Prochlorococcus marinus subsp. marinus str. CCMP1375: one gene and its partner. Each later gene encodes a partner of the first gene's protein in a complex. Links are inferred from orthologs where the notes say so. Each region holds a gene or a part of one and is shown on either strand. Other genes may lie near its edges. The genes, in order: pheT and pheS.

What was found.
Region 2: the proteins of pheT (region 1) and pheS are in contact, whole or in part, in a crystal structure (PDB 6P24), measured with the Escherichia coli proteins. The link is inferred for Prochlorococcus marinus subsp. marinus str. CCMP1375 from one-to-one orthologs.

What each region holds. Positions count from the first base shown.
Region 1 is NC_005042.1:880,117-889,830, reverse strand. What follows is about bases 1-3,128. They hold pheT (phenylalanine--tRNA ligase subunit beta), read left to right. Parts: upstream 1-371; coding sequence 372-2,885; downstream 2,886-3,128. Other genes in these bases: rlmD (23S rRNA (uracil(1939)-C(5))-methyltransferase RlmD), read right to left, coding at 2,874-3,128; rpmG (50S ribosomal protein L33), read right to left, coding at 59-256; rpsR (30S ribosomal protein S18), read right to left, coding at 1-24. Also shown: more of rlmD, read right to left, coding at 3,129-4,193; PRO_RS04745 (hypothetical protein), read right to left, coding at 4,304-4,540; PRO_RS04740 (DnaJ domain-containing protein), read right to left, coding at 4,817-5,881; PRO_RS04735 (hypothetical protein), read left to right, coding at 6,081-6,278; PRO_RS04730 (ATP adenylyltransferase family protein), read right to left, coding at 6,275-7,117; PRO_RS04725 (hypothetical protein), read left to right, coding at 7,653-7,883; metH (methionine synthase), read right to left, coding at 7,895-9,714.
Region 2 is NC_005042.1:1,243,785-1,253,321, reverse strand. The notes cover bases 3,165-6,115. They hold pheS (phenylalanine--tRNA ligase subunit alpha), read left to right. Parts: upstream 3,165-4,111; coding sequence 4,112-5,119; downstream 5,120-6,115. Other genes in these bases: PRO_RS06605 (bifunctional cobalt-precorrin-7 (C(5))-methyltransferase/cobalt-precorrin-6B (C(15))-methyltransferase), read right to left, coding at 6,084-6,115; PRO_RS06610 (NAD(+) kinase), read left to right, coding at 5,158-6,066; surE (5'/3'-nucleotidase SurE), read right to left, coding at 3,252-4,040; PRO_RS06625 (DUF3611 family protein), read left to right, coding at 3,165-3,246. Also shown: PRO_RS09610 (hypothetical protein), read right to left, coding at 1-10; sulfur carrier protein ThiS, read right to left, coding at 293-505; PRO_RS06635 (thiamine phosphate synthase), read right to left, coding at 502-1,542; PRO_RS06630 (bifunctional riboflavin kinase/FAD synthetase), read right to left, coding at 1,705-2,655; more of PRO_RS06625, read left to right, coding at 2,683-3,164; more of PRO_RS06605, read right to left, coding at 6,116-7,388; PRO_RS06600 (hypothetical protein), read left to right, coding at 7,449-7,715; PRO_RS06595 (DUF3122 domain-containing protein), read left to right, coding at 7,708-8,238; bifunctional diaminohydroxyphosphoribosylaminopyrimidine deaminase/5-amino-6-(5-phosphoribosylamino)uracil reductase RibD, read left to right, coding at 8,228-9,331; ATP-dependent zinc metalloprotease FtsH, read left to right, coding at 9,427-9,537.

The DNA of each region.
Region 1 (9,714 bases):
TTTTTTAAAAAGTGAATTTGGCATTTCTAATTTAGATGAATTGTTTAATGATAATGACCTATTTGATCTCTTTATGGATTGTCATTTTGTTTAGCTGTGGACAGAACTTTTTAAGTTCTAGCCTATCTGAGGTATTCCTTCGGTTTTTTTCGGTAGTGTATCTAGAGACACCAGGAGAGCGTTTCTCAGACGCTGGTGCGGAACGACACTCCGTACATTCCAAGGTTACAACTATCCTGGTCCCTTTTTTAGCCATAAGAACGTAGTATCGTTTTTACGATACTTTGTAGAACCTATATCCTACAAGCTGAAGTGTATTTTTAAAACCAATACTTTTAAACCGTAGGATCAATGAATAACAGAAAATCAAAATGAAGGTTTCGCTATCTTGGTTGAACGAACTTGTAGATATCCATTGTGATGTCGAGGAACTTGCTGATTCTCTTTCTATGGCTGGCTTTGAGGTGGAAGAGCTAATTGACTTGTCAGCTTCTCTTGAAGGTATTGTTACTGGTTACGTTATCGATATATCTCCGCATCCAAATGCTGACAAATTAAGCGTTTGCAAGGTTGATATTGGAAAATCCGAAGCTATACAGATTGTCTGTGGAGCAAAAAACATTCGATCAGGTATACATGTTCTAGTTGCTACTGAAGGGACTTACCTTAAAGATATTGATTTAACTATAAAGACTAGTCATTTAAGAGGTCAAATTAGTCAAGGTATGATCTGTTCCTTATCAGAATTGGGCTTGCCTCCTAATAACGATGGAATAGCAATACTTGAGGAAATGAATATTGCAATACCAAAGATTGGAGTATGCCCTAAAAAACAATTGGGATTAGACGAAATAATATTTGATTTAGCTATTACCGCTAATAGACCTGATGGGTTATCTATGGTCGGCATTGCTAGAGAGGTATCAGCTATAAATAACACAAAACTTAAATTACCTGCGATTGATTTATTACATAAAGATTACAAGGAATTTGACCATAATGTTGAATCAAAGAAATTTGCCTCTCGCAATGAAGTATACTCGTTAAATCTTATTGATAATCTTAATGGAAATAACGATTCGTCAGAAGAAGTAAAATCTAGATTAAGGAATGCTGGTATTAATTCTATAAATGCAATTGTAGATTTAACTAATTATACAATGCTAGAACAAGGTCAACCCCTTCATGCATTTGACGCTGATCTGCTTTGTGAGTTAACTGGAAAAGAGGTTACAATAAATGATTTTGGTATTAGAAAAGCAAAGACAGGTGAAAATTTAATAGGAATAGATGGGATTGATTATTCACTTTCTTCTAAAGTAGATGTTATAACTTGCTCCAATATCATTATCGCTATAGCCGGAATAATAGGAGGTAAGAATTCTTGTGTGAATAAGGAAACTAGAAAGATATGGTTAGAAGCTGCACTTTTCTCTCCTAGCTCTGTAAGAATTTCTTCTAGGGAGATAGGTAAACGTACTGAATCTAGTACTAGGTTTGAAAAGGGGATCTCACCCGAAATAACAATAAGCTCAGTTGAACGATGCCTCAATCTTCTTACTAAAACATTTGATTGTCAGATTCTAGAAAAATGGATAAACAGAGAATTAGTAATAGAAGAACAACTATTATTACTTAGAAGAGAAAAAATAAACAAAACCTTAGGGAAAGTAGTAGAACATAAAACAAATATTAACGCAGGTGACAATTCAAACAATATTGATAAATCAGGTGAATCACAAATAAATACACTAAGAAATATTGATGATCATGAGATAGAGCAATCTCTCATATCTTTAGGTTGTAAGTTACAAAAAGATGTTAAGGGTTGGCTTGTAGAGGTACCTGCTAATCGAAAATTAGATTTGAAGAGAGAGATTGATTTAATTGAAGAGATTTCTCGTTTAATTGGTTATGACAGATTTGACTCTAATTTACCAAATCCATTAAGACCAGGAGGTTTGACACCTAAACAGAAAATTGAGAGAAAGGTTAGAGAATCATTAACTTCTGTTGGTTTTCAAGAAGTAGTTACTTTGTCGCTTGTAGCAAAAGACCAATATAGTAAAAATCAAGTAGCAATATCTAATCCTCTGTTAAGTGAAACTAGCCATTTACGAACAAACCTATGGCAAGAACATTTGAATATCTGTCAGAGAAATATGGCTTATGAGCAAAAAGGATGTTGGATTTATGAAATAGGAAAGATTTATAATATTGATTCAGGAAGAATCAATGAAACAAGCTTATTATGTGGAGCTTTAGTTGGTAATAAATCAATTGGTCAATGGCAAACTGAGACTAAGAATTCATCGTTAGACTATTTTCAAAGTAGAGGTATTTTACACTCAGCACTAAATAGTTTAAATATAAATATCACAGATGAAAAGTTAGATGAAAACCAATTATTGCATCCTGGTAAGTCCTCCATGTTAAAACTTGAAGGTAAAGAATTAGGTTTTTTTGGAGAATTACACCCTTCTAAATTATCTGATTTAAATATTGATTACCCTATTTATATTTTTGAGTTAAATTTCAATTTAATTCTACAGTCTTCTACCCGTAAAAATAAGTTAAATATAAGTTTTAAACAATTCCCAACTGTACCTTCAATGGAAAGAGATATAGCACTATTAGTAGATAATAATATACAATCATTAGATATTTCTAACTTAATAATAAAAACGGGCCGTCCTCTCGTCGAAGATGCTTATTTGATCGATCGTTATGAAGGAGATAACATTCCAAAGGGTAAAGTAAGTCAGGCTTTTAGAATAAGATATAGAAAGAACAAAGATACCCTAAAGGAAGAGGAAGTTTCCCCTATTCATGATAAAATTAGAGAAAAGTTAAAGGTAGAATTTTCAGCTGAATTAAGAAGTTAATCTTTTTAAATATACTAATGTTTCTAAATGTGTTGTTTGAGGGAAAAAATCAAATGCAGTTATTGATATAATAGAATATTTATGTTCACGCAATATAAGTGATAAGTCTCTTGCTAACGTAGCTGGATTACAGCTTAAATAACATATATGAATAGGCATCAGTTTTGTAATAACATCTATAAGAGAAGGATCAAGCCCTTTTCTGGGAGGATCAAGAATCAAGAAGTCATTAGGTAAAAGGATTTTAGGCAAATATTTAGTTACATCTTGGTTTTCAAAAGTTATGGTTTTTATATTATTAATTTCAGCATTTCTTATAGCTATTTCATGTGCCTCATTATTAATTTCAATCCCGATTACCCTGTAGCCATCACTAGCTAATGGAATTGACATAGTTCCTATACCTGAATAAGCATCTATAATACGAACTATTTTATTAGTATTAGAAATTATATTACGAATACAATTAATAGCCTTTTCAGCTTCTACTAAATTTACCTGGAAGAATGATGTGCTTCCTATTAGAATATCCATATGACAAAATTTATCGTAAATATAATCTCTTCCAGTTAAGATTTCTGTAGTTGCTCCAAATATTTTGTTATTAGGTTTTGGTTGAATATTATTTAAAATCCCTACTACATTTGATTCACTTCCATTCAATTTATTTGTTATTGGAAATAGCAATTTTTTTATAGAAAAATTTGAAACAAAAGTGATTAAAACTTCATTTGTATTAATACCAGATCTAATAGAAATATGTCGTAATCCACCTTTTCGTCTGATGTCATGATCCGCATTAATGTGATTATCCTTTAGAATTAGTCTTATATCTGATAGGGCCTTATTTATTTTATGATCTAAGACAGGGCAATTATCTATATCTACAATCTTGTGACTATTTCGCTGGTAATAGCCAATGATTGTATTTCCGTAGCTTTCATTGTAGACAGGAAAGGTCGATTTATTCCTGTAGTGAAAGAATTGGCTAGGCGTAATAGAAATTGGTTCAGGAAAATCGTTTAATTTGCCAATCCTACTTAAAGCATTTATTAGCAATTTCTTTTTGATTGCAAATTGATAGTGGGGTTCTATTTCTTGCATTGAACATCCTCCACAGTCTGAATAAAAGGAACATTTAGGATTAACTCTTAATGGTGATTTCTTTATAATCTTGATAAGAGAGGCTAAGCAAAAGTTTTTCTTCATGTATTCACATTTAACTAGAGCTTCCTCTCCTGGTAACAAACCAGCAACTACAAGAACAAAATTGTTGTGACGACAAATTCCTCTCCCTGAAGTATCAATATCAGCACAGGTTACATGGCAGGTTTCGCCAGGCTGTATAACATTTGACGGATCAGTAGGCAGGGCTCATAACTAAAGGATTGTGAAAGTACCAGTTGTCTTAGCTGAGTCTATTTATGAGTCTTCCTATGAGTCCCATCTAATACATGTGACATAAAAAGTCGAAGACCTAATAGGTAAGTGGAGGAAGGAAAAATACAAAAGAGAACTGGTGGTGTTTGCGTAACTGCAGTAATGACAGTTACGCATATCTCTAAAGCAAGTCTATGATTGGTTTTTTCAATGCTAACATCTGTATGGACAGAGGTCGAACGCGAAATAGTTAATTTACGATTAAAACTCTCCACTTTTTAATGGCATGAGCTTCTTATAGGCAAAAACATTTAAAATTAAAGAAAAAATCTAAATTGCTTGTCTTATATTAGACTCATTGTTAGTCCTGCAATTGGACTCTAAGTAGACCAATGAGATCTGAGACTCACTTTTCAATACTTTTCTCATAAAAACCAAAATCGAGTAACCAAATTCTCGGAATAATAAATCCTATTGGAATAATGCTCATTGATCCCCTATGAGACTAATAGTAAGACTTGTAATAAGTCTCAATCTAGATTGATTAGACACTAAGTTGGTTTTTTCTTATATAAATCTTTTAATAGTTGATAAGCTTCATTGATCTTGCGCATAATTTCTGTTGAACCTCCAGAATCAGGATGATTTTGTAGTGCCTTTGTTTTATAAGCATCTCTGACTGTAGAAAGTGAAACTGATTTTCCTGCTGTTGTTGGCAAACCTAACAATTTTAGAGCCCCAGTTATAGTCATCGTTGACTCTAAAGTTTGGAAAGAGGTTACATTAGTTCTTCGCTTAAAACTATTAACAAACCGTCTAATCAGTGTTGGGATCCTATTTACTAAAGTGTGAGTAGCAAATGGATCTTCTAGTACGCCTGCCATAACAATTATTATTTCAAAAGATGGATTTTCTTTTTTCCAAAATGGGCACATTTTAGTAATCATTTCACTGGCTGCATGCCAAGTAAAAGGTAGATTCTGAGTATTATCTAAATACGGCCAGATTTCTCTGGCAAACCATATCATCGCTGCCTCAATTACCTCCTCTCTTGGTTTGTTACCATATAATGAAATCCAGTGGGAAAGAGACTCTTTAATACATAATTCGACTTCAGTTTCTTTAATTGTATGTATAATTGAATCATAATTATTATCTATGTTTTTAGACCTTCCTAGACTCTTTTTTAGTTTTTGAGCTCTGCTACTTACAAATCCAGGTAAATTGATATTTGATAATTTAGGGGATGGTTTTTCCTGCAATTTTTGTTCATCATTAGTATAATTGATACTTGGATTATTACCCAAATCTTTTTTCTCTATTATATCTGCATTAATTAAAACTATGGAATTGTCCTCTATATACTCAGTTGTTTGCTCTGCGCTATTATTAGACTCAATTAATTCCTGCTGATATACACCCTTGGTAAATAATTCATTAGTAGTGTGATTATTAATATCATCATTATCATTAAATAATGTGTCTAAAAGTCTCTCTAATACAGCTCCACGCCTTCGTAGTCCCCATTGAGTTTTTAATTCATCAAAACGTTCTATTAACTCAACTGGTAAATCAACTGATATTCGTTTTGATCCTTCTTTGTCAGATGATGGCACTGAAACGAACCGACTTATTTAAGGCTAATTCGCTAAATCCCTTTGTTCAACTCCATTATTTTCTTTTTACATATTGAAAGAGTACTAGATGGATATGTTTTATAGGTTCTTCAAAATCCCTTTGTTGTGTTTTTATGATCAATATCGTTCTCAACTCGCTTTGTTCAATAAATATCTCTATTATTAAAGAAAAATCATTATGTTTATCACTGACTTTTGCAATTCAAATGATTCATCTGCTCAAAGACGTCAGAAAATACATAAGAGAAAATTAGAACTAATGGTTTTCTACAGAGATGCTTTAGAACGTCGAATCTCAGCGTTAACAGCTTCTATTAAGACCTTAGAAGAGCAAATAAATCGAGATAATGAGTTGTCGGCTGATTCAATAAACTAATCAGCTACTACCTCTTCAAGTAATTTGATAGGACCATTCTTATTTAACCAATCATTATTAGATTTATTTGTTCCAAGAAGATATCCAGCAAATGCTAATGCATTTAGACTAAAACCATATGCATATTCCTTTGACCTACGTATTATTCCTATCCAATTGGGAGAGATTAATAAATTGTATGGGTAATTTGGTTTAGTCGAATCATCTGGAGCACCTAACCCTATCCGATCGCAAAGCCTAATATAAGTATTGTGCAAATCATAAGCAGTCTCATTCTTGATTGATCGTTTAGCAGAACATATATTTCTTCTTAGTAGACTACTTTCACATAGATTTATATTTTGATTTCCTTCATACCAACTCTCTAGTGGACATGATATATCTAATATTTTTCTCCTCAAAAGCTGTAAGTGTCTATGATTTTGACTGGCACCTGCTTTTGGACCACTATTAAAAAACCATAAGCCTGAAGTATCCTTTTCGACTGCTTTTAGAGCTTCCCAATCTGTTTGATTTAGCCAGCCATCCTGTGGATACCATTTTCTTGTTATTAATAACATATGACCTATCTGAACTGGATATTTATTTAGTATTAATATGTGATTATTTCCTATTGTATCTATTTGAAGTCGTTTATCCCATGGTCTAAATGGATTCTCCTTAGGCCCAAAGGTTGTAGAAAATTTAAAATTTATTGAACTAACTCTTCTATATTCAAATATTAAATTAGTAGCAGTTGATAAATATTCGAGATTAGTATTTATGGGTTTTAATGAAGAATTTTCTAGTGCATTCTTACTTAAGCTTAGGGACTTTATCCAGTAATTCTCTTGATTCACTTTATTATTCTGATAGTAGATTAATGTTAAAAAATTTATTTTATTTATATCATATTAACAAATTTCGTTTGATAATTATGAATATCATTTGCAATTATATATAAATCTGTGATTTGGCTTACTGGAACTTTATCTAATTTAAGGCCATACATTGCCTAAACAGCTCACTTCTATAGCCAGCCAGGAGCTGAGGTATCCCCAAAGAGCTATTCTTACAAAAAGCATTAAGCAGCCTTAGTAAGGGCCTTTAGGGGCTGAGGACGACTTCTGGAGATGTTTTAAATAATCTAATAGTTCCCACCTTTAGTTTGACTCTTACAGAGTTATAGATCCAATAGACATTATTTAACAAACAAAAAAAATTGATTTCATCTTGGGAGACCTATTCGCCCAAATCTATTCCACTGCAACACTTATCATTAAATCATACGCTTTTACTTTATGTTGAAATGCAAATTCCTGACTGATTCTTCTAAAAAAAGGTTGACGTGATAGGGGGGTGAAGGTTTAAAAATCAATCAGTAATACCTCCTCAATGGATTGGGAGTTCTCTGAAGACGCATCCTTCATCGCCTTATGCGACGCTTTCCGAGAAAGTGGCGAAAGCTCTGCAATTGAATTTCTAGCAAATGGCGAAGGTGAATTTCATTTTCATGAATTGATCCAGAATGCAGCAGGCGAAGGGATAGATCTTAGCGATGCTGAAGAAATGAGTTCCTTTCAAAATGATATTATCCAAATGCTTGAGATCCTTTGCAGCCAATAGTTTTAGCTGTGTCAGGCACTAAAATACTTTGCTTGAGAATGTAATGAAATAATAGCTGTTGTACTTTGTTCAGGAATTAGTTGATCTGACTCATCCATAGAAATTCCAATTCTACTAGCCTGCAGCCAATCTAATTGTTTCTTAGAGTCGCTTACATTTGGACATGCTGGATAACCAAATGAATACCTGCAACCTTGATATCTCTGAGCAAGAATATCTCTTATATTGTCTGGTTCATTAATAACGAATCCACATTCTTGTCTGATATTGGCATGAGAGTATTCGGCTAACGCTTCAGCCAATTGAACTGTCAATCCATGGAAATATAAATAATCTGAATACCTGTCCTCAGCAAATAATACTTGCGCGAATTCAGAGCTAACATTGCCCATAGTCACAGCTTGCATAGGTATATAATCAACTGGAGAATTCTCCTTCAAGGGGTTGTAGAAATCAGAAATGCAATACTTGTTATTTGCTTTTTGTCTGGGAAAGGTAAAACATCCTATTCTTTTCTTACCATCAAAATCAAATATCTCTAAATTATTTCCATTTGATCCACAAGGAAAGTAACCGTATACAAAAGCTGGTGAAATCAAATTATCTTCTTTTATTCTATTTATCCAATGGTTAAGAATAGAAGTAGCCTCTGTATCAATAAATTCCTGGTAGCTTTCCTTAGTTTGATCTTTAGTTTTCTTGAATTGCCATTGTCCGGCAAACAAAGCTCTTTTATCTAGGTAAAACATAAGATTATCTAAATTAATATTATCATCATGTACAATTTTAGAGCCTATAAATGGTGGTGATATAGATATTTCCTCTTTGATAACAGGCGATTTAGATGTAGATAACTTAATGGAGTTAGTTTTTGTAGGTGACGACTTTTCAGCAGCTTCTGATATTGAACAATTGGATTTTTCAAATAATTGTATTCCTGTTGGATTATGATCTAAAAAGCCCTTATAATTGTCCCATTTAGCGTTACTTTTAGCCTTCATATAAGCGTCCATAAAAGTTAAGTCTGTAAAAGCATCCTTGCCATAAATAACTTGACCTTTGTAAACATTATTGCAATCTTGATTGACAAATTTAGGTGTTAGCGCGGCTCCTCCAAGAATTACAGGTATGGATATTAAGTTGTTATTAAGCTCTTGTAAATTGTCCTTCATAAATGCTGTAGATTTGACCAGTAGCCCACTCATAGCTATGCAGTCTGCTTGGAATTTCTTTTGTGCATTTATAATTTCAGATATGTCTTGTTTGATACCTAAATTGATAACATCATAGCCATTATTAGTTAATATGATATCAACTAAGTTCTTTCCAATATCATGTACATCTCCTTTTACAGTAGCAATTATAAATTTACCCTTTGATTGAACAGACTCATTTGTCTCCATGTAAGGCTCGAGAACGGAAACAGCATATTTCATAGTTTCTGCAGATTGAAGAACAAAAGGAAGTTGCATTTTCCCTGAACCAAATAATTCTCCAACTACCTTCATGCCATCTAACAAAAAGTTATTAATTATATCCAAAGCCTTGTAATCATCAAGAGCAACTAATAAATGTTCTCTGAGGTCATTCTTTTCACCATCTATTATGTGCTTTTTAAGTCTCTCTTCTAATGGTAATGATTTAAGCTCATCAGTTCTTTGCTTTAGACTTTGAGATGTAACATCAGAAAACAAAGATGTAAGTTCTGTTAGTGGATCATAAATACATATGTCATCTTTATATAATCTCTTATCATATATCAAATCGATACATACTTTTCGATGTTCTGGTTTAATTTTTTGCGTGGGTAAAATCTTAGCTGGTGAAATAA
Region 2 (9,537 bases), 360 kb from region 1 along the record:
CCCACTTCATTGACCGAGGCTCAGGCTGAGATGAAGCAGACACCTAATTAATAAAAAACGTATGGGTAACTTAACTGTGTGAAACCGCTGACACGAGACATATTGCGAGTTTTTAGCGAAAGAAAATATAAAGATTTCAAAAAAGAGCCTTTTTTTGCCTTGTTTTTTATAAATGCTTAAGATTTGAGTTGGTTTTCGCTTTTCTTAGAAGTTTCTATGTTTTCTAGTTGCTGTGATTAACTTTAATATTCAAAGAAATAAAGTCATTGGTTTTAGGATTTGATTGACCGAGCTAGCACCCACCTCCAACAATTGTAACTATCTCAAGAATATCCCCGTCTCTTACTTCCTGGGTTTCCCAAACTTGAGGACTTAGTATTAAACCATTGAATTCGACTACTATTAATTTTGGATTAAATCCTAGCTCCTTAATAACTATTGCTAAATTCGCAACTTGAGAATTTGCGTTAATGATTTTTTGCTCTCCATTTATTATTAGGTTCATTTTTTCAGCTTCCCCAAAAGTTCTTTACTAGCTAGGTAAGGATCCTCTGCTCCCATAATTGCATTTATTACGGCGACCCGTTTTATCCCAACTTCTTTTATTTTATCAATATTATCTTTATTAATTCCACCAATTGCAAACCATGGGAGATTAGTTTTTAGATTGATTTTGCTGAAGAAATCAATACCTAATGATAAATCATTTTGCTTGGACTTGGTTTTAAAGATAGGGCCTATACCGATATAGTTGCAGCCTTGAGATGTGGCATTTTGAATTTCTTCTAATGAATGTGTACTTAATCCGATAATCTTTTGATGCCCTATTATTTTTCTTGCTGTTTGTATTGGCATATCTTTTTGCCCTAGATGAACTCCATCAGCGTCTACTGCTAATGCTATGTCAGCTCTATCATTTATTAAGAAAAGAGAATTGTAACTTTTGCAAATAGAAGCTAATTCTTTTGCTTCTGCAATCATTTGATTATCAGGAGTTTCTTTGCATCGATATTGAATCATAGTTACGCCTGCTTTTAGTGCTAACAAAACAGTCTTAATTAGTTCTGGATGAGTTCTTGTAATAAGGCAAAGTTTGCAAGATTTAAGTTTTTCATCAAGCATATTGAGGTTGGAAATTTTTAATATGATTACTTCTAAGTCATAGATCTCATAACGAATCTGTGCAGAAATTTTTGACAGTTTCGGGTGAGAAATGCGAGAGAATTCTTCTATGACTCTTAAAGCTTCTTGAATTCTCGCAAAGTTAGCTGAAAGTATTTGTTGAGGAAGAATTCTTTCCTTTTGAGCTGGATGACTCAACCCTGCACTTTGATCAGAGCTTGAGGACCTCGCGTTTTTGTATATTTCGTAATGCTCTTTCCCTAGTTGTTGCCTCCAGTTTTTTAAAGTTATAACCATATCTTTATTTTTTAAGCTAAATCTGCACCAGTCTTCAATTACACGTAGCCCTTCCCTTGCTCTATCTAAGTTGGCATCTATGAGCTGAGCCACATGTTGATCTGGATTAGGGGTGACAGACATCTATTTCGTGCCAACCTTTAAATGGTTGCATATTCCTTAGGTTATGGAAAAGGCAGATTTTGATAGCACCAATGTGCTGATTTGGGGAGTTGTCTTGCTGGGTGGAATAGGCTTTTTTGTGGTTTGGGGACTTGCTAATGCTTATCCCTCCCCATCTTAATTCTACCTTTGAGTAAGTATTGAAATAGCTTTTCTCGCGTCTAATTCAATTTGATTGCTTAGATCTTTTAGAGTTGTGAATTTCTTTTGAGTTCTTATTCTTTCTACAGGTTCAACAATTAAATCTTTCCCTTTTAGGTTTACTTGCTTATTTAAAACATGAACTTCTGTTGCTGATGGAGCATGAGGATTGATGGTTGGTTGCGGTCCCAAATTCATAATTGCAGGGCTAAAAGATTTTTCATCAGATGCTCTCGTCATAACTGCATAGACTCCCTGACCTGGAAGCAGCTTGCTTCCATCAATCTCTAGGTTTGCTGTAGGCCATCCTAATTTTCTTCCGATACCTTTCCCTGGCACAACTTTCCCACCAAAGCTATAAGCTCTTCCTAAAAGAGAATTTGTTAATTTTATATCACCATCTTTTAAGGCTTCTCTAATTCTGCTGCTACTCATACGGCCTTGGTTATCTTCAATTATCTCTAGAACTCTGACTTTGATATTTGCTTTTTCCCCAAGTTCTATCAATTTGTCAGAATCACCTTCTCTGTTTTTTCCAAACCTGAAATTAGCTCCTACTGAAATTTGTTTTGCTTGAAGGTTTTTGATGAGGATTTCATGAAAGAATTCATCTGCACTTAAGGATGCTAAAGAAAGGTCAAATGGAACCAGAACTAATTGCTTTACTCCTAAGTGTTCAAGTAACAAAGCCTTTTCTGAGGGAAGATAAAGTCGAAGCTTTGATTCTCCATAAAGGACTTCTCGTGGATGGGGCCAAAAGCTTACAACTGTAGGAACAGCAGTTGTATTGCTAGTGATTGTTTTTATAACGCTTCTATGGCCAGCATGAAGGCCATCAAAGCTCCCAAGAGCTAATGCCGTAGGGAGACGAGCTTGAAGTGGAGAACAGAGTGATATCAAGATGAGCGTGCAATTTTCTCGTTTTGGTGGCAAGTTTGACTTAATGCCGTATTGATTTTGATGGCTGAGCAGCCCGATTTTCCTTTGCTTGCATTAGGCATGCGTCGTATTGGATGGATACGCTTTTGGTTCCAAACAGTGCTTGGAGTTGTTGTGATTGGTGTGTTGCTTTTTAACAATATAGGAAGCAGCTTGGCAAGAAATTCAGAGAGAGCATTGGGCCTTGGGCCAGGATTATCCCTTACCACTTTGGCTTTCTTCTTATTGTTATACAGCCTTTGGCAGGGTTGGTTGATAGTACTTGCTGGTAGATCAATTAATACCCCAGCCAGACCTAGCAGAGCTGAGACAAGCAGATTGTTAAAAAGGGGTTTAATTGTTGATCTGTTGGGATTGGTTTTTTCCTCTGTTGGATATCAATCTTTAGCAGGAGCGCTTTTTGTTCAAGCCTCTATGCAGGCTCCTGGTATTTCTATCGGAGCTGGGGTTAGATCAATGGAGAATTATCCAATTACTTCTTTGGAAATGCTTTCGGTACTAAGCAATACTCAAGTACTCTTTGCACACTTGATTGGGTTGATCTTTTCTCTTTGGCTGCTTCAGCGGATCTATCGTGTGAAATGATCTTATTAATTTAATTTAGGTAAATCATTAACATTACCTCGCCAAAATAAATCTGGTTGTATAGGAGTAAGAGAAGGTGAGTTCGTTTCTATTTGGGATACGTCACTAGGCCATTCTTTAGGACCATCTCCAGCAGATTCAAGGTCTTTGACAGCTTCTCCCGCCAGCCAATAATAAGCATTGCCCCTAGGATCTTTACGTTTGCTAAATTGCTCTTGATATTGGCGAATAGATAACCTAGTCCATCCTGGTTTACCCATTTGCTCTGAATCGCAAGGAGGAATATTTAAATTGAGAAGTAGTTTTTTAGGCCATTTCTGGTTTATTGCATTTTCAGCAATATTTAATGCTAATTCTCCAGCTAGTTTGAATTTGCGCCATTGAAAACTGGCTATGCTTACAGCTAGAGATGGAATACCTTCAAGAGTTCCTTCAAGAGCAGCTGCGACAGTTCCAGAACAGAAAATATCTGTGCCCAAATTTGGACCATGATTGATTCCTGATAAAATAAGATCTGGCTTTTCTTTAAGAAGTTCATTCAATGCAAGTTTTACGCAGTCCGCAGGTGTTCCGCTACATCCCCATGCCTGAATTCCTTCATTAAAAAGCTCATCTGCTCTTTCTGCTCTAATAGGAGCTTGTAATGTGAGCCCATGCCCTGTTGCAGAGCGCTCTTGATCAGGGCATACCACAGTTACTTCATGCCCTCGACTTGCAGCTGCAATTGCCAGAGTTCTTATTCCTTCCGCAAACACACCATCATCATTACTAATTAAAATTTTCAAAGGTTTCATGGATGAAGTGTGCTCTTTAGGAAAATTAGGCCCCATGTCTGTCTAAAGTTTGTATTCAATTCCTTTTTCTTGTGAGTCAAAACGAATCTCTTAAACAACTAACTGATTCCCTAGAAGGGTTAGAGAAGGAGGCTGCAAATGATATTACTCTTTCAAACGATAAGGAATCTCTAGAAAATTTGCGTATTCAGTTGCTTGGGAAAAAAGGGCGTTTATCAAAAATTCTTGGCTCTATGGCAACTTTAAAAGGATCGGAAAGACCATTAATAGGACAAAGGGCAAATTTATTGAAAAATCAACTTCAACTACTTATTACAGATAGATTAAATACTTTAAAGAAAAAGGAACTAGATGAATTAATCGCAAGTGAAAGGATTGATGTAACTGCTCCTCCAATTGGGACCCCTTTCGGCCACAGACACCCTTTGCTGACAACAACAGAACATATCGTAGATCTCTTTTGTGGTCTTGGTTATGAAGTTCATGAGGGTCCTGAAATAGAGAATGATTTTTACAATTTTGCTGCCTTAAACATTCCAGAAGATCATCCTGCTAGAGATATGCAAGATACTTTTTACTTGAGTAATAACTTACTTTTAAGAACTCATACATCACCTGTCCAGATTAGATGTTTAGAGAATAGTGCCCCTCCAGTTAGGATTGTTGCCCCTGGAAGGGTTTATAGACGAGATGCTGTAGATGCAACTCATTCCCCTGTTTTTCATCAAGTAGAAGTTTTAGCAATTGATGAGGGTTTGGATTTTAGCCATCTTCGCGGAACTGTTATGGCTTTTCTAAAAGCTTTCTTTGGGGATTTGCCTGTGCGGTTTAGAGCAAGTTATTTTCCTTTTACTGAACCTTCAGCAGAGGTTGATGTTCAATGGAGAGGTAAATGGCTTGAGGTTATGGGGTGTGGGATGGTTGATCCTTCTGTTTTAGAGGGGTTAGGAATTGATCCTGAGAGGTGGTCTGGATTTGCGGCAGGACTTGGAGTTGAACGTTTTTGTATGGTTCGACATGGTATTGATGATATTAGAAGGCTTTATACAAGTGATCTGAGATTCTTAGAACAGTTTTAATTAGTTAGAGTGAATAAGTTATTTGCTTGTTTTTGTCAGTGCCTAGGCTAGGACTGATTTTGAATGATGGTAAGGAGCTCGCTTTAAAGGCTGCTCTCAGCATTGAGTCTAAGCTGGAGAAATCTGGATATGAAGTAGTACGAGTAAGCAGTTCTGGAGGGATGGTTGGGTTTGCCAATCCAGATCAACATATGAGAACCCTTGGTTACAACGCTTGTGTCCCCGAAGGTTTTGATCCTTCAATGAAATTAGCAATTGTTTTGGGAGGTGATGGCACCGTATTGTCTGCAGCTCGACAGACAGCGCCAGTTGGAGTGCCAATACTTACAATTAATACTGGCCATTTAGGGTTCCTTTCCGAGGCATATCTCCCTGATATAGATAAAGCTTTAGAACAAGTACTTGCAAGTCAATGGGAAATTGAAGAGAGAACTAGCCTTGTTGTTAGTGTAATGAGAGGAGAACAAAGGCGATGGGAAGCTCTTTGTCTTAATGAAATGGCATTGCATAGAGAACCTTTGACGAGTATGTGCCATTTTGAAATATCTATAGGTAGACATGCTCCTGTTGACATTTCAGCTGATGGAGTCATCCTTTCAACCCCTACAGGTTCCACTGCTTATTCTCTTAGCGCAGGTGGCCCTGTTATTACACCTGATTGCCCAGTGCTGCAGCTGACTCCTATTGCTCCTCATTCTTTGGCCTCTAGAGCACTTGTCTTTAGTGATTTAGAACCCGTTACGGTTTTCCCTGCGACACCTGAAAGATTGATGATGGTAGTGGATGGCACAGCAGGTTGTTATGTCTGGCCAGAAGACAGGGTTCTAATTCGAAAGAGTAATCATCCAGTAAGATTTATTCGCTTGACTGATCATGAGTTTTTCCAAGTGCTTCGCAAAAAGTTGGGATGGGGATTGCCTCATGTTGCAAAACCTGAAAAATATTGAACTAAAAAATCATATTCTTATTTTAATTTTCCTTTAATAATAAACACTGGATTCATTGGAAGAAGACGAGTCCCTTGCATTAAGGGAACACCTCTAAAGTTTTGATGTTGACTGATTTTCACATCACAGCCAGCTTCTTTTAAAACTAGAATTGTTTTTTCAAGATGCTCCAATGTTGCTAAAGGGATAACTATTATCCCTAGAGGTTGAATGAAGCTAAGAATTATTTTTAGAAGAGTATCTTTACGACTATTCCCTCCTCCTAAAATCACTCTATTTGGTTTTGAAATATGAATAGGAATTGATTCTTTTTCTAGAAAATTAAGAGCTTCTCCTTCAATTACTATTTCTGGCTTAACAGATAAGCGCTTAGCATTTTCATTGATTAACTCTTTACCCCCAATACGCTTTTCAATCATCAATAATTTTAAGTTTGGCCTTAACCTTAAAGCTTCCAATCCAATAGTTCCTACTCCTGCACCTATGTCCCAAATAACACCAGTTTCTGGAAGCTCAAGATCTGCTAATACTTGAGTACGAACTTCTCGCTTTGTCATAAGTCCAGGTCGATCAGCATGTTGCAGATAGAAACCATCTTCTATTCCAAATAATGGGAGCTCTTTTTTGGTCTTGATAATTTTTTTTTCTTTTATAAGAACTACTAGATGCAATGGATCTAACTTTGATAGCTTTTCATTGGAAAATATTCTGAAAATACGTTCTTCTTTGTGTCCTAACTTTTCAAATATCCAAAAAGCATACTGGTCTTCAAGTTCAGAGGAATGAAGTATCTCTCGAACTTCGTTTGCACCTCCTTTATTTGGATCTATTAGTATTCCAATCGCGTTAGGCCTTTGTTGTAAAAGATTAAAGAGAGGGCTGGCATCTCTACCATGCAAACTTATCCAGCTTGTATCTTGCCAAGGCCTCTTTAATTGCGCAAAAGCTAGTTGCAATGAAGTAGGTGAAGGATGGAAGATTAGTTGCTCTGATGGAAAATGATTAAGTAGGACTCTTCCTATTCCAAACCAAAGAGGGTCTCCACTTGCTAGCAAAACTGTCTTTTGATTTCGTTGCTTCAACCATTCGATTAATTCATTGGGTTTATCGCTTGGGAAAAGCTCTGGAGAGGGGGCATTTGCAGCTTGATGCTCCCACCATTCAACGAAATTATTTAATATTCTTTTAGGAGCAGAAATATTTTTTGCTGAGAGGATTAATTGTTGGAGTTCCAATGGAAGACCGAAAACTCCTGAGGCTGTAACCCCAACAACATTTATTGGAAGAAAAGCTTTGTCAGAATTTATATTGTTTCTTAGCATATGAAAAAGCTCTTTTAATAGATTAATTGATTAGATTCTTTTTGCTTCTTTTAAGGCTCATTGGAAAAGTCAAACCATTCGACAAATAAAGATCTTATTAGGCGGCAGCGTCAACATGAGCTTTTGATAGCGCTTATTCAACAACAAGATGATTTGGAATTAATGGATGCAGAAGGACCAAGGTTTGATGCTAAAGGTGGCAATGCAGCTGACCCTGCCAAATGGTTAGACCGTAATCGACGAGTTTTGGCCAAATACCAATCATTGGTTAATTCTTCTATAACTTTGGATGCCTTGCTTGATTCGGAGGGTATTCAATGTGATTAATCTTTCCAATCAAAAGCATATTAAGTCAATTATTGACTTTGGACTCGTATTAATTTCTTGTGCATTACTCTTACTAGTAGCTTCCCCCTCGGAAGCAAAGTTAGAATTTTTTCAAAATGAAAATGATTATGAAATGCAAAGAAGCTTGGAAAGTTTAAGAGATCTTGACTATCAAACTTGGCAATTAGTTGTTTATCCTAAAGCAGAAAATCAAGATGAATTGGTTCTTAGGATTATAGGATTTACAGGAAGTCTAAGGTTAGATCATCCCGAAAAATTACAGGTAAAATCTGGTATTAAGTCTTGGAACCTTTCAGATATAACTTTAGAGAACCCTCAATTGTTTGAAGATAATCGCGATGCTGCGGCTGAATTTGAACTTGGACCTTTACTAATGGATCTCAAAAATGATCGTCCATTAAGGTTGTCCTTGAGAGACGGTTTTAATGAATTGCCTGTACCTCCTTATCTTGTTAATGAGTGGCGATCAATGAAGAAAATTCATTTAGAAAATGGCAACTAATTTAAATTCGCATATATGGGAACCATGGATGTTCCGTGCAATAAATTTAGCTTCTTTGGCTGAAGGTCAAACTAGTCCTAATCCTTTAGTTGGTGCTGTGATATTAGATGAAAAGAATAGACTTGTAGGTGAAGGGTTTCATTTACGCTCTGGAGAGCCTCATGCTGAAATTGGCGCTATAGAACAAGCTGGATCATTAGCAAAAGGCGGGACACTTTTGGTTAATCTTGAGCCATGCTGCCATAGGGGTAAAACGCCTCCTTGCACTGATGCAATACTTCGATCCGGTATCAAAAGAGTTGTTGTTGCAATCCAAGATCCTGATCAAAGGGTCTCCGGCAAAGGAATAGCCTTTTTAAAGGAATCTGGGATTGAAGTTGTTACAGGGATACTGGAGAAGGAAGCTGCTTTTTTGAATAGGGCGTTCATTTTTCGTAATCGAACTGGAAGACCTTGGGGAACACTTAAATGGGCAATGAGCTTTGATGGGAGAATTGGTCTGTCAAATGGAAAAAGTAAATGGATAAGTGGAGAAAAATCCAGGAAAAGGGTTCATTCTCTTCGTGCCAAGAATGATGCTGTAATTGTTGGAGGTGGAACAGTCCGATCTGATAATCCACTTTTAACTACTCGAGGGATTGCTGATATAGAACCTTTAAGAGTTGTCTGCAGCTCAACCCTTGATCTTCCAAAAGAAGCTCAATTGTGGAATACCGAGCTTGCAAAAACCTTGATTTTTTATGGGCCTGAAAGTGATGCCAGGTGTTTAGAAAACTTGCCATCGGGACCAGAGAGACTTTGTCTCGAGGAAAACACCCCTATAAAGGTTATGGAGGCTCTTGCTCAAAGAGGATGCAATCAAGTCTTATGGGAATGTGGTAGTTCACTTGCAACAAAAGCAATACAGCAGAATTGTGTTCAAGAGTTGAGCTTATTTTTATCACCAAAATTGTTAGGAGGAGTTTCTGCAATGACACCATTGGCCGATTTTGGGTTTAGTTCAATGGAACAAGTTTTCAAATTGAAAGAGGTCTCTTCAAATAAATCAGGGGAAGACTTTGTATTAAATATGCTTTTTGATAATTATGGGTAGATTTTTTTTCTTCTCTCGTTCGGTTCTTACACCTAATTTTCTTTCTCTGATTTACGCATCTTTGTTAGTTTTATATTCCTTTGAATTTTGTACCCATGCCGATTCGCCAAGATGAGAATCAGCCAAATAGGCGATTCGGCATAATAAATCTAGTTTTAATTGGTTTTGGAGCCCTTCTGCTTCTTAGTAGTTTTTTCCCTAACCAA